3 regions of the Streptosporangium sp. H16 genome follow, and region 1 is predicted to be linked to each of the others. Evidence: predicted binding sites of a transcription regulator. Region 1 holds the regulator's gene; each other region holds the start of a gene.

Region 1 (4,842 bases):
TCCCCTCCTGATGGGTTGACGGCCCTGACGGGTCAGACGGCCTGGCCGTCCTCGCCGGGAACCGTCACGAAGTCGATCAGCTCCTCGACGGGGCCGAGGAGCTCGGGCTCTAGATCGGCATATGTCGTGACCGATCCGAGAATGTGGCGCCATACGGCGCCGGGCTCCACGTTCCAGCCCAGCGCGGCGATGACGCCCTCCTTCCAGGGCACGCCGCGCGGCACCGACGGCCAGGAAGGGATCTTGAGCACGTGCGGCCTGACCGCCTGCCAGACGTCCACGAACGGATGCCCGACGATCAGCACGTGCGGTGAGGAGACCTGCGCGGCGATCCGGCTCTCCTTGGAGCCGGGGACCAGGTGGTCGACGAGCACGCCCAGCCGCCGCCCCGGCCCCGGGCCGAACTCCTCGACGATCGAGGGCAGGTGGTCGACCCCCTCCAGGTACTCCACGACCACGCCCTCGACCCGCAGGTCGTGCCCCCAGACCTTCTCCACGAGCGCGGCGTCGTGCACGCCCTCCACGTAGATCCGGCTCTCCTTGGCGACCTGGGCCCGCAGGCCCTCCACCGCGATGGAACCCGACGCGCTCCGCCGGGGACCGCGCGGTGCCGCGGCGGGCCGTACGAGCGTCACCGCCTTGCCCTCCAGGAGGAACGCGGCCGGCTCCAGCGGGAACACCCGCCGGCGCCCGAAGCGGTCCTCCAGGGTGACGGCCTCCTTGTCGCAGGCCACCACGGCGCCGCAGAAGCCGCCGTCGGCGTCCTCGACGACCAGGTCGAGCTCCGCGGGCACCTGGGGGATCGTCCCCCTGCGCGGGCGCCGCCAGTCGCCCGCCAGAACGTCACGCTCGTACATCACCGACCGCCCACCCTCTCTCGCCGGGGATCAGGTGGGACGCTAGCAAACACCACCGTCACCCGCCGTAGGGTCCCGGCTGTCCCCACTGCCCCACCGGCACCGCGGAGGCCCGGCGCTTGCGGGCGTTGCTGCGCTTCACCAGTACGACGATCGTCACGACGATGGCGAGCAGGATCCCGACGCCGGGGATCACGAACAGGGCGACCACCCCGCCCACCAGCGATTCGGCGGCGAGCTCCTTGCCCACGCCGAAGGTCGTGCCCTCCGCGGGGTCGGCGGAGCACTGGACCTGGTAGTCGCCCGCCTGGTCCACGCCGACCCGCAGGCCCATCTCCCAGGTGACGCCGTCGGACCCCGCGACGGTCTGCTGGATGTCGGGCTTCTGCAGGCTGGGCGTGCCCGTGCCGCCCTTCAGCGTGCACTCGAACTTGGTGGGCCCGCCCGTGGCGACGTAGATCGCCGGCTTGTCCGCCGGGTCGATCGTGACCGTCGTGGCCTGGCCGGGGGCGAAGGTCTGCGTCGGGGCCGCGTCGGTGACCGCGCCGACGAGGCCGCCGGCGAAGCCGCCGATGCCGACGATGATGCTGACCAGGGCGAGCAGCCAAACCCCCACGATCCACCCGATGCCGGGCTTGATCTTTCCGGCGGGGGGCGGCGGTCCCTGCGGGGCGCCGTAGCCGGGAGGTGCGTAACCGTACGAGGGGGGCTGCTGGCCGTACTGCTGCTGGCCATACGGCTGCTGGGGGCCGCCGTAACCGGGGCTGCGGGAGGCGTCGCCCGGATAAGAACCGAAATCGTTGGACATGACCGAATTCTGATGGGTGCCGCTTGGATCGCGATAGCAGTTGACTTGACAACGGCTTGCCGTCATCATCCGCAGCTCTTGCTTATCGCGCCTTCCGCACCGGGGCCGTACACTTGGCACTCGGGAACACAGAGTGCCAAACCTCGTGTTTCCCTCTGAACGCAGGCAGGGAGGTGACCACGTTGGTCGACGACCGCAAGCTCGCCGTGCTCCGCGCCATCGTCGAGGACTACGTGTCCACCAACGAGCCGGTGGGTTCGAAAGCCCTCGCGGACCGGCACAACCTGGGGGTGTCCCCGGCGACGATCCGCAACGACATGGCGGTGCTGGAGGAGCAGGGCTACATCGCCCAGCCCCACACCAGCGCCGGCCGGGTGCCCACCGACAAGGGCTACCGGCTCTTCGTCGACCGCCTATCGCAGGTGAAACCCCTGTCGAGCGCGGAACGCAAGGCCATCGAGAGCTTCCTCGCGGGCGCGGTGGACATCGACGACGTCGTCATGCGGACGGTACGGCTGCTGGCCCAGCTCACCCGGCAGGTCGCCGTGGTGCAGTACCCGACGCTGACCCACTCGACGGTCAGGCACGTCGAGCTGGTGCCGCTGAGCGAGCGCCGGCTGATGTTCGTGCTCATCACCAACACCGGCAGGGTCGAGCAGCGCGTGGTCGAGCTGCCCGACGTCGTCGACGAGCAGCGCGTGGCCCATCTGCGCGCGATGCTCAACGCCTCCCTCGACGGGTGCGGGCTCACCAGCGTCCCCGACAAGGTCGCCGACCTGCCGGAGCGGCTGCCCACGGAAGACCGGCCGCTCGCTGCCACTATCCTGTCAGTGCTGCTGGAGTCCCTGGTGGACCGGCACGATGAGAAGATCGTTTTTGCCGGAGCCGCCAACCTCGCGGGAGCCGACTTCACCGTCGGGCTCCGCGACGTGCTGGAGGCTCTGGAAGAGCAGGTCGTGCTCATGCGACTGCTCGGTGAGACCTCCGACCTTTCGGCGCTGACCGTGCGGATCGGCTCGGAGAACCCCTACACCGGACTCCAGGGCACGTCCATCGTCGCCGCCGGATACGGTTCTGGGGACAAGCAACTGGCCCGGCTCGGTGTGCTGGGCCCGACGCGAATGGACTACCCGGTCACGATGGGCGCGGTGCGCGCGGTGGCACGCTACGTCAGCCAGATCCTGGCTGCATCATAAGAGGTCAACGAAAAGTGGCTAAGAGCGACTACTACGGCACCCTCGGGGTGCGCCGCGACGCCAGTGCGGAAGAGATCAAGAAGGCGTACCGACGCCTGGCGCGCGAGCTGCATCCCGACGTCAACCCCGACCCCGAGACCCAGGAACGCTTCAAGGAGATCACGCAGGCCTACGAGGTCCTGTCCGACTCCAGCAAGCGGCAGATGTACGACATGGGTGCCGACCCGTTCGCCTCGGGCGGCGCGGGGGCCGGGGGCTTCGGTGCCGGCTTCCCGTTCAGCGACATCATGGACGCCTTCTTCGGCGCGGCCGGTGGCGGCGGTGGCCGGGGTCCCCGCTCCCGTGCCCGGCGCGGGCGCAACGCCACCATCCGGGTCGAGCTCGACCTGCGCGAGTCGGGCTTCGGCACGACCCGCGAGCTGGTCGTCGACACCGCCGTGGTCTGCGAGGTCTGCACGGGCTCCGGCGCGGCGGCCGGCACCCACCCCGACACCTGTGACATGTGTCACGGCCGGGGTGAGGTGTCCCAGGTCACCCGGTCCTTCCTCGGCCAGGTCATGACCTCCCGCCCCTGCCCCCAGTGCGGCGGCTTCGGGTCGATCATCCGCAACCCCTGCCAGGAGTGCTCCGGCGACGGCCGGGTCCGCACCCGGCGGACCATCAAGGTCCGCATCCCGGCCGGGGTCGAGGACGGCACCCACATCCAGCTCGCCGGCGAGGGCGAGATCGGCCCGGGGGGAGGCCCGCCCGGCGACCTGTTCCTGGAGATCGTCGAGCGTCCCCACGAGATCTTCGAGAGGCGCGGCGACGACCTGCACTGCACCGTGCAGATCCCGATGACCGCGGCCGCGCTCGGCACCATCCTGACCATGGAGACGCTCGACGGCGCCGAGGAGCTCGACATCCGTCCCGGCACGCAGTCGGGGCAGACGATCCCGCTCTACGGGCGGGGCGTGCAGCGCCTGAACGAGACGGGCCGCGGAGATCTGCTGATCCACGTGAACGTGGAGACCCCCTCCCGCCTCGACGCCGAGCAGGAGGAGCTGCTGAAGGAGCTCGCCAGGCTCCGCGGCGAGGAGCGCCCGCCGGGCAAGTTCGCCCCAGGGCAGCAGAGCTTCTTCTCCCGCCTGAGGGACGCCTTCAATGGCCGCTGACCCGGCCCGAGCCCGGTCGCGTCGCGGCCTGGCCCGCGTGCGGCCGGGGCGTCCCGCCCCGGCCGTCTCAGGGGCGTGTCACCCGCGCCGGCTCGGCTCCGGGGTGTGGCGCCCCGGCTCCTCCGGCTCCGACGGCCCATGACCGTCCCGGTCTTCCTGGCCGACCCCGCCGACCTGGTCAGGCCGGCGTTCGTCTTCGGCGGTCCCGAGGGGCGCCACGCGGCGGCCGTACGGCGGCTGCGGGCGGGGGAGCGGCTCGACCTGACCGACGGGGCGGGCTCCGTCGCCGAGTGCGTGGTGACCGAGGCGGGCAGGGACTCGCTCCGGGTCGAGGTGCTGCGCCGCCACGACGTGCCCGTGCCGTCACCGCGCCTGGTCGTGGTCCAGGGCCTGCCCAAGGGCGACCGGGGCGAGCTGGCCGTGGAGATGATGACCGAGGCGGGGGTCGACGTGATCGTTCCCTGGGCCGCGGCCAGGTGTGTCACCCAGTGGAAGGGCGAGCGGGCGGCCAAGGCGCTGGCCCGCTGGCGGTCCACGGCACGCGAGGCGGGCAAGCAGTCGCGCCGTTTCCACCTGCCGGAGGTGACGGAGCTCGCGTCCACCGCGAAGGTCGCAGGCCTGCTGTCGGCGGCGGCGCTGGGAGTGGTGCTGCACGAGGAGGCCGCCGCCCCGCTGTCCGGCCTGCCCCTCCCCGCCGGTGGCGACATCGTCGTGGTGGTCGGCCCCGAGGGCGGGGTCTCGGGCGAGGAGATCGCCGCGTTCCGTGATGCCAAGGCGGTGCCGGCGCTGCTCGGGCCGACGGTGCTGCGCACCTCGACCGCCGGGGT
Region 2 (4,842 bases), on a different contig from region 1:
CTGGGATCACGAGGCCCGCGCTGAGGCTGCCCTGCTGCAGATCACCTGGCCGGGGTGGGCCGTGCTCTACGGCACTGGCAGCCGCCTCTTCCACGCCATCGCCACCTGGCCCACCCCGGAACCGCTGCTGCTCTGCGACCGGACCGTCGAGGGCCTGAAAACCCAGATGCGCGAGGCCGAGATGACCGCGATCACTCGGCGTTGGGCGCTCACCGGGACCGATCGTCCCTGAGCGGGAGGTACGGCGGCCAGAGCTTCCCGGCTCAGGTCGCCGTGCCCTCACCGGTCGTCGTGAGATTCATCCCCCGCGAGGGCCGATCGTGATGGAGAGTCGCCCGCCGGCTTGGGCGGAGGCCAGCTCGGTCGCCTGGGCCGACGTGGTGGCGAGCACGACGAGCGCGCCCCGCTCCGACTCTCCGCCCGGGGTGGCCAGGACCGTGACGTCCTTGGCCGCGATGGTCGCCGGAGCATTGCCGTCCCACGTCGAGGTGGCGGCGAGCACGTCCACCACGTCACCCGGGGAGAGCAGGCGCGCGGTCTCGGGATCGGCGACGCGTACCGGGGTGGCGACCGTCCCCTCGCCGTGGGCGGCCAACAGGCCGGGGCCGAGCAGGCGGACGTCGGTCAGCGGCTCCCCGCGCCGCGCCGGACCCGTCAGGATCTTTCCCGCGTACGGCGTGCCGGGCGTCAGGGCGCCGTCGGGGACCGTACCGGGTCTCAATGGGGCCGGTGTCAGGTCGGCCGGCTCCAGCACGCCTCCGGGAAGATCCCTGGCGGCGGTCAGGACGGTCACCGAGGCGGTGTCCGGGCGCAGCGTCAGCACGGCGCATCCCATCGCCAGGGCGGCGACGGCGGTGGCGATGAGACGGTGACGGCGGTCGAGGAAGCGGCGCAGAGCGCGCATGGCTGACTCCAAGGGTGGGAGTCGGGCGGCGCGGTGCCCGTGATGGGTGGGACATTCCCGCCGAGTGGCAGGGCGGTGCCCGTGATGGGTGGGACATCCCCGCCGAGTGGTGGCGTGGTGCCCGTGGCGGGTGGGATGCCCCGCCGAGTGGCGGGGCGGTGCCTGGGGTGGGTGGGATGCCCCGCCGAGTGGCGGGGCGGTGCCTGGGGTGGGTGGGACGCCCCGCCGAGTGGCGGGGCGGGGCGGGGCGGGGCGGGGTGGATCGAGGATTCTCGACGGATCCGGGTGGCGTGGCCGGGGGAGCGGGATTCGGCCCTTCGGGGTTCGCCGGGTGATTCACCTGGCGGTGACGCCGGGGGCGCCGGCCACAGGATCAGCCGGGGAGGTCGAAGGGGAGCTTGAGGCCGTCCAGGGCGTTCTGGCAGGGGCAGGTGCGCTCTTCGGGGAGGGCGGCGACGATGTCGCCGATGAGGGAGCGCATGCGGCCGACGTTGGTGGCGAAGAAGGCGAGGACCTCGTCGTGGGTGACCCCCTCGCCCGCCTCGACCCCGGCGTCGTGGTCGGTGACGAGGGAGACCGAGGTGTAGCAGAGGGCGAGCTCGCGGGCGAGGACGGCCTCGGGGGAGGCGGTCATGCCGATGATCGACCAGCCGTTGCCGCTGAACCAGCGGGACTCGGCGCGGGTCGAGAAGCGCGGGCCCTCGATGACCACGAGGGCGCCGCCGTCGGTCACCTCCCAGTCGGCGGAACGCGCGGTGGAGACGGCCGCCGCACGGCCCGAGGGGCAGTAGGGGTCGGCGAAGGCGACGTGGACGACGCCGTCCGCGTCGTAGTAGGTCTGCACCCGGCCCGAGGTGCGGTCGACGATCTGGTCGGGGACGACCAGGGCGCCGGGGCCGATCTCGGCGCGCAGGGAGCCGACCGCGCTGGGGGCGAGGACCTGGCGGACGCCGAGGGAACGCAGTGCCCACAGGTTCGCCCGGTAGGGGATCCGGTGCGGGGGGAAGCGGTGGTCGCGGCCGTGGCGGGGCACGAAGGCGACCGAGCGCGACCCGATCCGGCCGACGGTGACGACGTCACTGGGAGGGCCGTACGGCGTGGTGATCTCGACCTCTGTGGCGTCGTCGAGCAGGGAGTAGAAACCTGAGCCGCCGATGACTCCGATGTCCGCGCGATTGACCATGGAGCCGAGGTTAGCGCCACGGGCCGGTCCCTGAGGAGCCAGGGTGACGGCCTGTGGATAACCGCGTCCCGGGGTAGCCGCTCGATCGCTTTCGGTGAACCCGGGAGACGCGGCTCAGGAGGCCGCGGCGGCCGTGCTGCTCGCGGTCTTCGTCGACGTGGAGTCCGACGAGGACGAGGAGCTCGACGACTTCGACGAGGACGAGTCGGACGAGCTCGACGAGTCGGACGACTTCGAACCGGAGGAGTCCGACGAACTCGACGAGCTCGACGAACCGTTCGCGGACGTCACCGTGCTCGACGACGAGGACCGGCTGTCGGTCCGGTAGAAGCCCGAGCCCTTGAAGACGATGCCGACCGCGGAGAACACCTTGCGCAGGTCGCCCGCGCAGCTCGGGCACTCGGTGAGAGCGTCGTCGGAGAACTTCTGGACGATTTCGAACTGGTTGTTACAGGCTGTGCAGGCGTACTGGTAGGTGGGCACGCGCTCCTCCTCGTAATGATCCGCGCCGATTGGCACTCTAGTGGCGCGACTGCTAATGGTACGCAGCCGACAAGCTTAAACGCGAGTCGGAGTCCTCGCATTCCGTAGCTGAATCCCGGTCAGGTGCCGCGTTCGCCGAACCAGCCCGCGAGCTTGCCCTTGCGGCTGATCGCGCGCATCCGGCGTTCGACCGTGTCGCGGCAGGCGGCCGTGGTCACCACCAGCAACTGATCGTCGGTCCTGATCCTCGTGGAGTCGGTGGGGACGAACGTCCGGCCGTCTCTGACGATCAACGTCACCTGGGCGTCCGTGGGCAGCCGCAGCTCGAAGATCTCCACGCCGTGCAGCTTGGACGTCGGCGGCACCCTGACCTGGAGCAGGTCGGCGTTGAGCTCCTCCAGCGGCGCCGACTCGACCTCCAGGTCGCGGGCCTCGTCAGGGGTGGACAGCTTGAGGAGCTTCGCCACGAACGGCAGCGTCGGCCCCTGCAGCAGGGTGTAGACGATGACGATCACGAAGACCTCGTTGAACACGAACTTGGCGGTGCCGTCCGGAACGGAGGTGGCGGCCCAGGGAATGGTCGCGAGCACGATGGGCACCGCGCCGCGCAGCCCGGCCCACGACAGGAAGGCCTGCTCCCGCCAGCCCAGCCGGTCGATGCGCATCAGCCGGACCAGCAGCGAGGAAACCATGATCGACAAAGGGCGGGCCACCGCGACCAGGATCAGCCCGGCCACCAGGCCGGGCACGATCGCGGCCGGCATCTCCGACGGGCTGGCCAGCATGCCGAGCATGACGAACAGGCCGATCTGCGCCAGCCAGGCCACGCCCTCGGCGAAACCCCGCGAGGACGCGCGGTGCGGCATCCGGGAGTTGCCCATGACCAGTGCCGCGAGGTAGATCGCGAGGAAGCCGCTGCCGTGCAGCAGCGTGGCTCCCGCGTAGGCGACGAACGCGAGCGCGAGCACCGCGATGGGGTACAGGCCGGAGACGGGCAGCGCGATGCGGCGCAGCGCGTACGCGCCGAGCGGGGCGACCGCCAGGCCGACGGCCGCGCCCACCACGAGTTCCAGGAGCACCTCGAACAGCGCCATCCCCAGGCTGGGCGAGGTGGCGGCACTCAGCAGCATGACGGCGATCACCGTGGGCGCGTCGTTGAGGCCCGACTCGGCCTCCAGGATGCCCGCGAGGCGCGAGGGCAGGGGCAGGCGGCGCAGTACGGAGAAGACGGCGGCGGCGTCGGTGGAGGCGAGGATCGCGCCGAGCAGGAGCGCGGTCCGCCAGTCCATGCCGAGGATGAGGTGCACCGGGATCGCGACGGCCGCGATGCTCACCCCCACGCCGGCAGTGGCGAGCACCAGGGCGGTGGGAATGGCGCCCTTGACGTGGCTCCAGGTGGTGGTCAGGCCACCCTCGGCCAGGATGATCGCCAGTGCGATCAGACCTATCTCCTGCGCGAGCTGAGGGTTGTCGAACTGCAACCCGAACCCGGACTCGCCGACGAGCAACCCGAAACCCAGGAAGATCAGGAGGCTGGGCAGCCCGCTCCGATGGGCGACACGTACTGCGACGATGGCCGCGATGACGATTCCGGCACCGAGAAGCAGCCAGACGTCCAGTCCCATCTGGTCCCCCCTCTGACTCCGGGGACCATTGTGTCGCATTCGAGAGGGGCGCCACGCACGAGCGGCGCGTACTCCCTGTCACGATTCCGACGCCTTCAGCCCCGCGTCCAGCGGCGTTTCCGCCGGTCGGCCATGCCTGCGCCCGCCGGTTGGTCACACCTGCACCCCCGGGTCGGTTACGCCCCGTTCCGCCGGTCGGTCACACCTGTACTCCCCGGTCGGTCACGCCCTGTTCCGCCGGTCGGTCACACCTGCGCCCGCCGGTCGGTCATACCTGCACCCCCCGGTCGGTCACGCTCCGTTCCGCTGGTCGGTCACACCTCCGCGGCGGTGGTCGGTCACACCTCCGCGGCGGTGGTCTTGAAGATCCCCTCGGGGGTCGCCGCGTAGCGGACCGCGAGGTCGTGGGGCTCGGTGGGCACGTCGTCGAGCAGCTCGCCCTCGTGGAGCAGTGCCACCGTCGGCACGTTCGGGCCGACCCTGGCCAGCGCCCGGTCGTAGGAGCCGCCGCCGCGGCCCAGCCGTACCCCGGTGGACCTGTCCACCGCGAGCGCGGGCACGATCACCAGGGCCGCGGTCCTGACGGCGTCGACGCCGCGCCGGGTGTCGACCGGTTCCATGATCCCGAAGCGGCCGGGGGCGAGGGT
Region 3 (4,842 bases), on a different contig from region 1:
GGGCTCGAAGCGTCTCGGCCAGCGGGGCCAGCGCGGCCTCGGCCCGGATGACGCGCTCGTCCAGGGAGTCGAAGCGCTCGCGCTGCTCGTCGGTCTGAACGCCGATGAGCGCGCCGACGCCGAGGACGGCGGGCAGGACCTCCAGGCGCTCGTCCAGGCTCTCCAGGCGCTCGGCGGACTTCTCCGCGTGCCCGTCCAGCGTGGACAGCCGGGAGTCGATGACGTCCATCCGGCCGGTGAGGCGGCCCTCGATGTCGTCGAGGCGCTCCTCGAGGGTGTCGAAGCGGCCACCGGCCGCCATGCGATGGCTCTCCAGCCGGTCGATGCGGCTGTCGACGCGGTTCTCGACGGCGGCGGCGCGCTCGTCGATCCTGGGCACGACCAGGTCGACCCTGGCGCCCACCTGCTCGACCCTGCCGCTCACCAGGTCAACCTTGCCGTTGACCTGCTCGACGGCGGCCAGCATCCGGTCGGCGGCGGTGCCGACGGCCTGCTGGACGCTCGCCGACAGGTCGAGCATTCCCGCCTCGATGCGCCCGGTGCGCTGGGAGAGGTCGGCCAGGGCCCTGTCCAGGCGGCTGAACCGGTGCGCCGCGATGCCCATGTCGGCCTGGAGCCTGCCGAGGTGCTCGGCCAGCTGCCGCACCTGCTCGTCGAGGCCCAGGGTGCCGTCAGAGATCGCCCGCAGGCGGGTGAGCGCCTCGTCCACGCTCTCGCCGACGGTGCCGAGGTCGGTCCACAGGCTCGGCAGCTCGCCGAGGGGGGTGACCCGGTCGCGGACGGCCTCGACCCGGCGGCCGAGGGAGTCGACCCGCTCGCCGACGGAGTCGACGTGGTCACGCACCGCCTCGACGTGCTGGGCCAGGCCCTCGGCCCAGGAGGGTGGTTTGGCGGCGATGTCGTCCAGGCGCCCGTGGACGGACTCCAGCGTGCCGTTCAGCCCGCCGATCTCGCGCTCCCTGACCTCGCGCAGCAGCCACTCCATGCCCTCCAGGCGCTGCCGGATCTCGTCGAGCACCGCGCCCTGGGTCCGCTGCTCGTAGACGTGGTCCTGCGCCGCGCGGGCGAGGAGCTCGCGCATCCGGTCGGAGATGGCGGTCTGGCTGCCTGCCTGGAGCAGGGTGTGGTCGGAGTGATCCACCGAGAGCTCCTTCACTCGCCGACGCTCAGCCGCGCGGTTGGATTTGATGGGATTTGCTGATGAACGATAGGAAACCGCAGGCGAGAGAGAACTCCCGCCTGGCAACCTTAGCCTCTGGATCAAGGTTTTCCGGCAGCGAGATTAAAAGAGAGGAATTGCCGGTTGGCTGGAAGAATTGACTATTTTGGCTGGTCAACCAGGACTGACTTCGGCTGGTCGAACGGGTTCGATCCGGCCGGTCAGCCGGGGCCGCACACGAAGGCGAACGGCCGGTCGCCGATTCGGGTGAGAATGACGACCGCGGATTCCTCACCGGAAAGGCGGAGCTCTTTCCTGAGGCGGTCGACGTCCACCGCGGAGCCGCGCTTCTTGATCGTCACATTGCCCGCGCCGCGCTCGCGGAGCGCCGCCCGCAGCCGCTTGAGCGAGAACGGCAGCGTCTCGTGGACCTCGTACCGGGACGCCCACGGCGTCGGCGTCGCGACGTCGCCGGTGATGTAGGCGATCTGCGGGTCGAGCAGGTGCCCGCCGACCGCCGCGGCGATCTCCGCCACCAGGTGGGCCCGGATGGCCGCGCCGTCCGGCTCGTAGATGTAGCGACCGGCGGGGCCGGTGCCGGGGGCGCCCAGGGCCGGGTCGGGCGTCATCGTGGCGCCCGACGGCAGGATCGTCGCCCTGCGCGCCGTCTCGCCCGCCAGCGCGCCGCACCAGATCACGGCCTCCTTGACGTCGCCCTTGTACGAGACCCACTCGGCCTCCGCGCCCTCGGGGACGAACTCGTACGGGATCCCGGGGGCGACCTTCAGGCAGGCGGCCCGGGCCCGGGCCACCATCTCCAGCACGGCGGGCCAGGGCGGCGAGTAGCCCATCGGGTCGAAGGTCCTGCCCCGCGCGGTACGGCGCGCCGGGTCGGCGAACAGGACGTCGAAGGCGGCCGGGTCCAGGACGGAGGCATCGGCGGCGCGGACCGAGACCCGGTCGCCGAAGCCCAGGGCGTCCGCGTTGGCCTGGGCGATCGCCGCGGTGAGCGGGTCGGTGTCGACGGCCTCGACCGAGCACCCGGCCCTGGCCAGGGCGAGGAGGTCGCCGCCGATGCCGCAGCAGACGTCGGCGACCCGCGAGCCCGCGGGGACGCGCCGCGCCCGATGGTCGGCGACCTCCCGGCGGGTGGCCTGCTCCAGGCCCGTCCGGGTGAAGTACATGAGATCGGCGTCGGCCCCGAACTTCTCCCTCGCGCGCAGCCGGAGCGTGGCCTGAGTGAGCGCCGCCGAGGTCAGGTCCGCGTCGTAGGTCTTCCTCAGCCTGGTCACCGCCGCCACCGGGTCGTCGTCGGCGATCCCGGCCGCCGCGCCCAGGGCCTCCTGGCCGCGCGGGGTCAGGAGTTCCCGGAATGCGTCGAGATTCACACCAGCCGACGCTACCGCCTCGGCCGTAGGGCTTCGCGAAGGGCTTCCACCTGCCTTGACGTTCGCGTGAAGCGGAGAAGGGGTGCTTCGTGTTGACTGTCAAGGCCACCTTGCATACTGTTCCGTATTGGCACTCTCCCGGTGAGAGTGCCAAATACATGCGACGAGGCAGGTCTGACACCCGCGACGGCAGACCGCTGGTCGCCTCTTCTAGATCATTCAAATCTGAAGGGGAGGTCCGACGTGACGACCGCCACCAAGGTTCCCGTTAAGCCGCTCGGCGACCGCATTGTGGTCCAGCCGCTTGAGGCCGAGCAGACCACCGCTTCCGGTCTGGTCATCCCGGACACCGCCAAGGAGAAGCCGCAAGAGGGCAAGGTCCTCGCGGTGGGCCCCGGCAACTGGGATGAGGACGGCGAGAAGCGGATTCCGCTCGACGTCAAGGAGGGCGATGTGGTCCTCTACAGCAAGTACGGCGGCACCGAGGTGAAGTACAACGGCGAGGAGTACCTCGTGCTCTCCGCTCGTGACGTGCTCGCCATCATCGAGAAGTAGTTCTCGCTTCACAAAGATGACGTATCGAGCCCCGGGTCGCGAGAGCGCCCGGGGCTTTGATGCGCCGACGTACTTATAGAGAGGATTGTCATGCCGAAGATCCTGTCGTTCGAGGAGGACGCGCGCCGAGCTCTCGAGCGCGGCGTGAACGCTCTCGCGGACGCGGTCAAGGTGACGCTGGGCCCGCGTGGCCGCAATGTCGTCATCGACAAGAAGTTCGGTGCGCCGACCATCACCAACGACGGTGTCACCATCGCCCGCGAGGTCGAGCTGGAGACGCCGTACGAGAACCTGGGCGCCCAGCTGGCCAAGGAAGTGGCGACCAAGACCAACGACGTCGCCGGTGACGGCACCACCACCGCGACCGTCCTGGCCCAGGCCATGGTCCGCGAGGGCCTGCGCAACGTGGCCGCCGGAGCGCAGCCGCTCTCCCTCAAGCGCGGCATCGACATCGCGGCCAAGGCCGTCAGCGACCGGCTGATCGAGTCGGCCCGCCCGGTCGAGGACAAGAAGGAGATCGCGAATGTGGCGACGATCTCCGCGCAGGACGCCAGGATCGGCGAGCTGATCGCCGAGGCGTTCGACAAGGTGGGCAAGGACGGTGTCATCACCGTCGAAGAGTCCAACAGCATGGGCCTGGAGCTCGAGTTCACCGAGGGCCTCCAGTTCGACAAGGGTTACCTGTCGCCCTACATGGTGACCGACCAGGAGCGCATGGAGGCGATCCTGGAGGACCCCTACATCCTGATCACCCAGGGCAAGATCGCCTCGGTCTCGGACTTCCTGCCGCTGCTCGAGAAGATCGCGCAGACGAAGAAGGCCCTGCTGGTCATCGCCGAGGACGTCGAGGGTGAGGCCCTCGCGGTCCTCGTCACGAACAAGATCCGTGGCACCTTCACCTCCGTCGCCGTCAAGGCGCCGGGCTTCGGCGACCGCCGCAAGGCCATGCTGCAGGACATCGCCATCCTCACCGGTGGCCAGGTCGTCAGCGAGGAGATCGGCCTCAAGCTGGAGCACGTCGGCCTGGAGGTGCTGGGCACCGCCCGGCGCGTCGTCATCACCAAGGACTCCACCACCGTCGTCGACGGTGCCGGTGAGGCCTCGGCGATCGCCGACCGCGTCAAGGAGATCAAGCTCGCCATCGAGCAGTCCGACTCCGACTGGGACCGCGAGAAGCTCCAGGAGCGCCTCGCCAAGCTCTCCGGCGGCGTCTGCGTGCTCAAGGTCGGCGCGGCCACCGAGGTGGAGCTCAAGGAGAAGAAGCACCGCCTTGAGGACGCCATCTCGGCGACGCGCGCGGCGATCGAGGAGGGCATCGTCTCCGGCGGTGGCTCCGCGCTCATCCACGTCTCCAAGGTCCTCGACGACCTGGGCCTGACCGGCGACGAGGCGACCGGCGTCTCCATCGTCCGCAAGGCGCTCGTCGAGCCGGCCCGCTGGATCGCGGAGAACGCCGGCCTCGAGGGCTACGTCGTGACGGCGAAGGTCACCGAGCTGCCCGTCGGCCAGGGCTTCAACGCCGCCACCGGCGAGTACGGCGACCTGATCGCCCAGGGCGTCATCGACCCGGTCAAGGTCACCCGCTCGGCCGTCCAGAACGCCGCCTCCATCGCCGGCATGCTGCTGACGACCGAGGCCCTCGTGGTGGACAAGCCCGAGGAGGAGGCCCCGGCCGCCGCCGGCCAGGGTCACGGCCACGGTCACGGCCACTGATCGGTCACCGACCGGTCACCGATCGGC

The links. The regulator HrcA, encoded in region 1, represses chaperone genes, less so after heat shock. The targets are predictions, from matches to a motif close to TTGGCACTCTCNNNNNGAGAGTGCCAA.
Region 2: a site for HrcA is predicted at 2,600-2,626, ahead of ACTOQ2_RS36685 (FmdB family zinc ribbon protein). Genes of this name have one in related genera too.
Region 3: a site for HrcA is predicted at 2,675-2,701, ahead of groES (co-chaperone GroES). Genes of this name have one in related genera too.

What each region holds. Positions count from the first base shown of each region.
Region 1 covers NZ_JBPXMD010000005.1:335,859-340,700, forward strand. The annotation lists gene ACTOQ2_RS11460 (DUF3097 domain-containing protein) at 33-857, opposite strand; gene ACTOQ2_RS11465 (hypothetical protein) at 916-1,665, opposite strand; gene hrcA (heat-inducible transcriptional repressor HrcA) at 1,848-2,861, shown strand; gene dnaJ (molecular chaperone DnaJ) at 2,876-4,015, shown strand; gene ACTOQ2_RS11480 (16S rRNA (uracil(1498)-N(3))-methyltransferase) at 4,154-4,842, shown strand, end outside.
Region 2 covers NZ_JBPXMD010000035.1:45,128-49,969, reverse strand. The annotation lists gene ACTOQ2_RS36700 (hypothetical protein) at 1-232, shown strand, start outside; gene ACTOQ2_RS36695 (RcpC/CpaB family pilus assembly protein) at 299-904, opposite strand; gene ACTOQ2_RS36690 (S-methyl-5'-thioadenosine phosphorylase) at 1,278-2,087, opposite strand; gene ACTOQ2_RS36685 (FmdB family zinc ribbon protein) at 2,202-2,570, opposite strand; gene ACTOQ2_RS36680 (potassium/proton antiporter) at 2,690-4,195, opposite strand; gene ACTOQ2_RS36675 (5-formyltetrahydrofolate cyclo-ligase) at 4,534-4,842, opposite strand, start outside.
Region 3 covers NZ_JBPXMD010000006.1:86,718-91,559, reverse strand. The annotation lists gene ACTOQ2_RS12190 (hypothetical protein) at 1-1,141, opposite strand, end outside; gene ACTOQ2_RS12185 (class I SAM-dependent methyltransferase) at 1,381-2,547, opposite strand; gene groES (co-chaperone GroES) at 2,791-3,102, shown strand; gene groL (chaperonin GroEL) at 3,193-4,815, shown strand.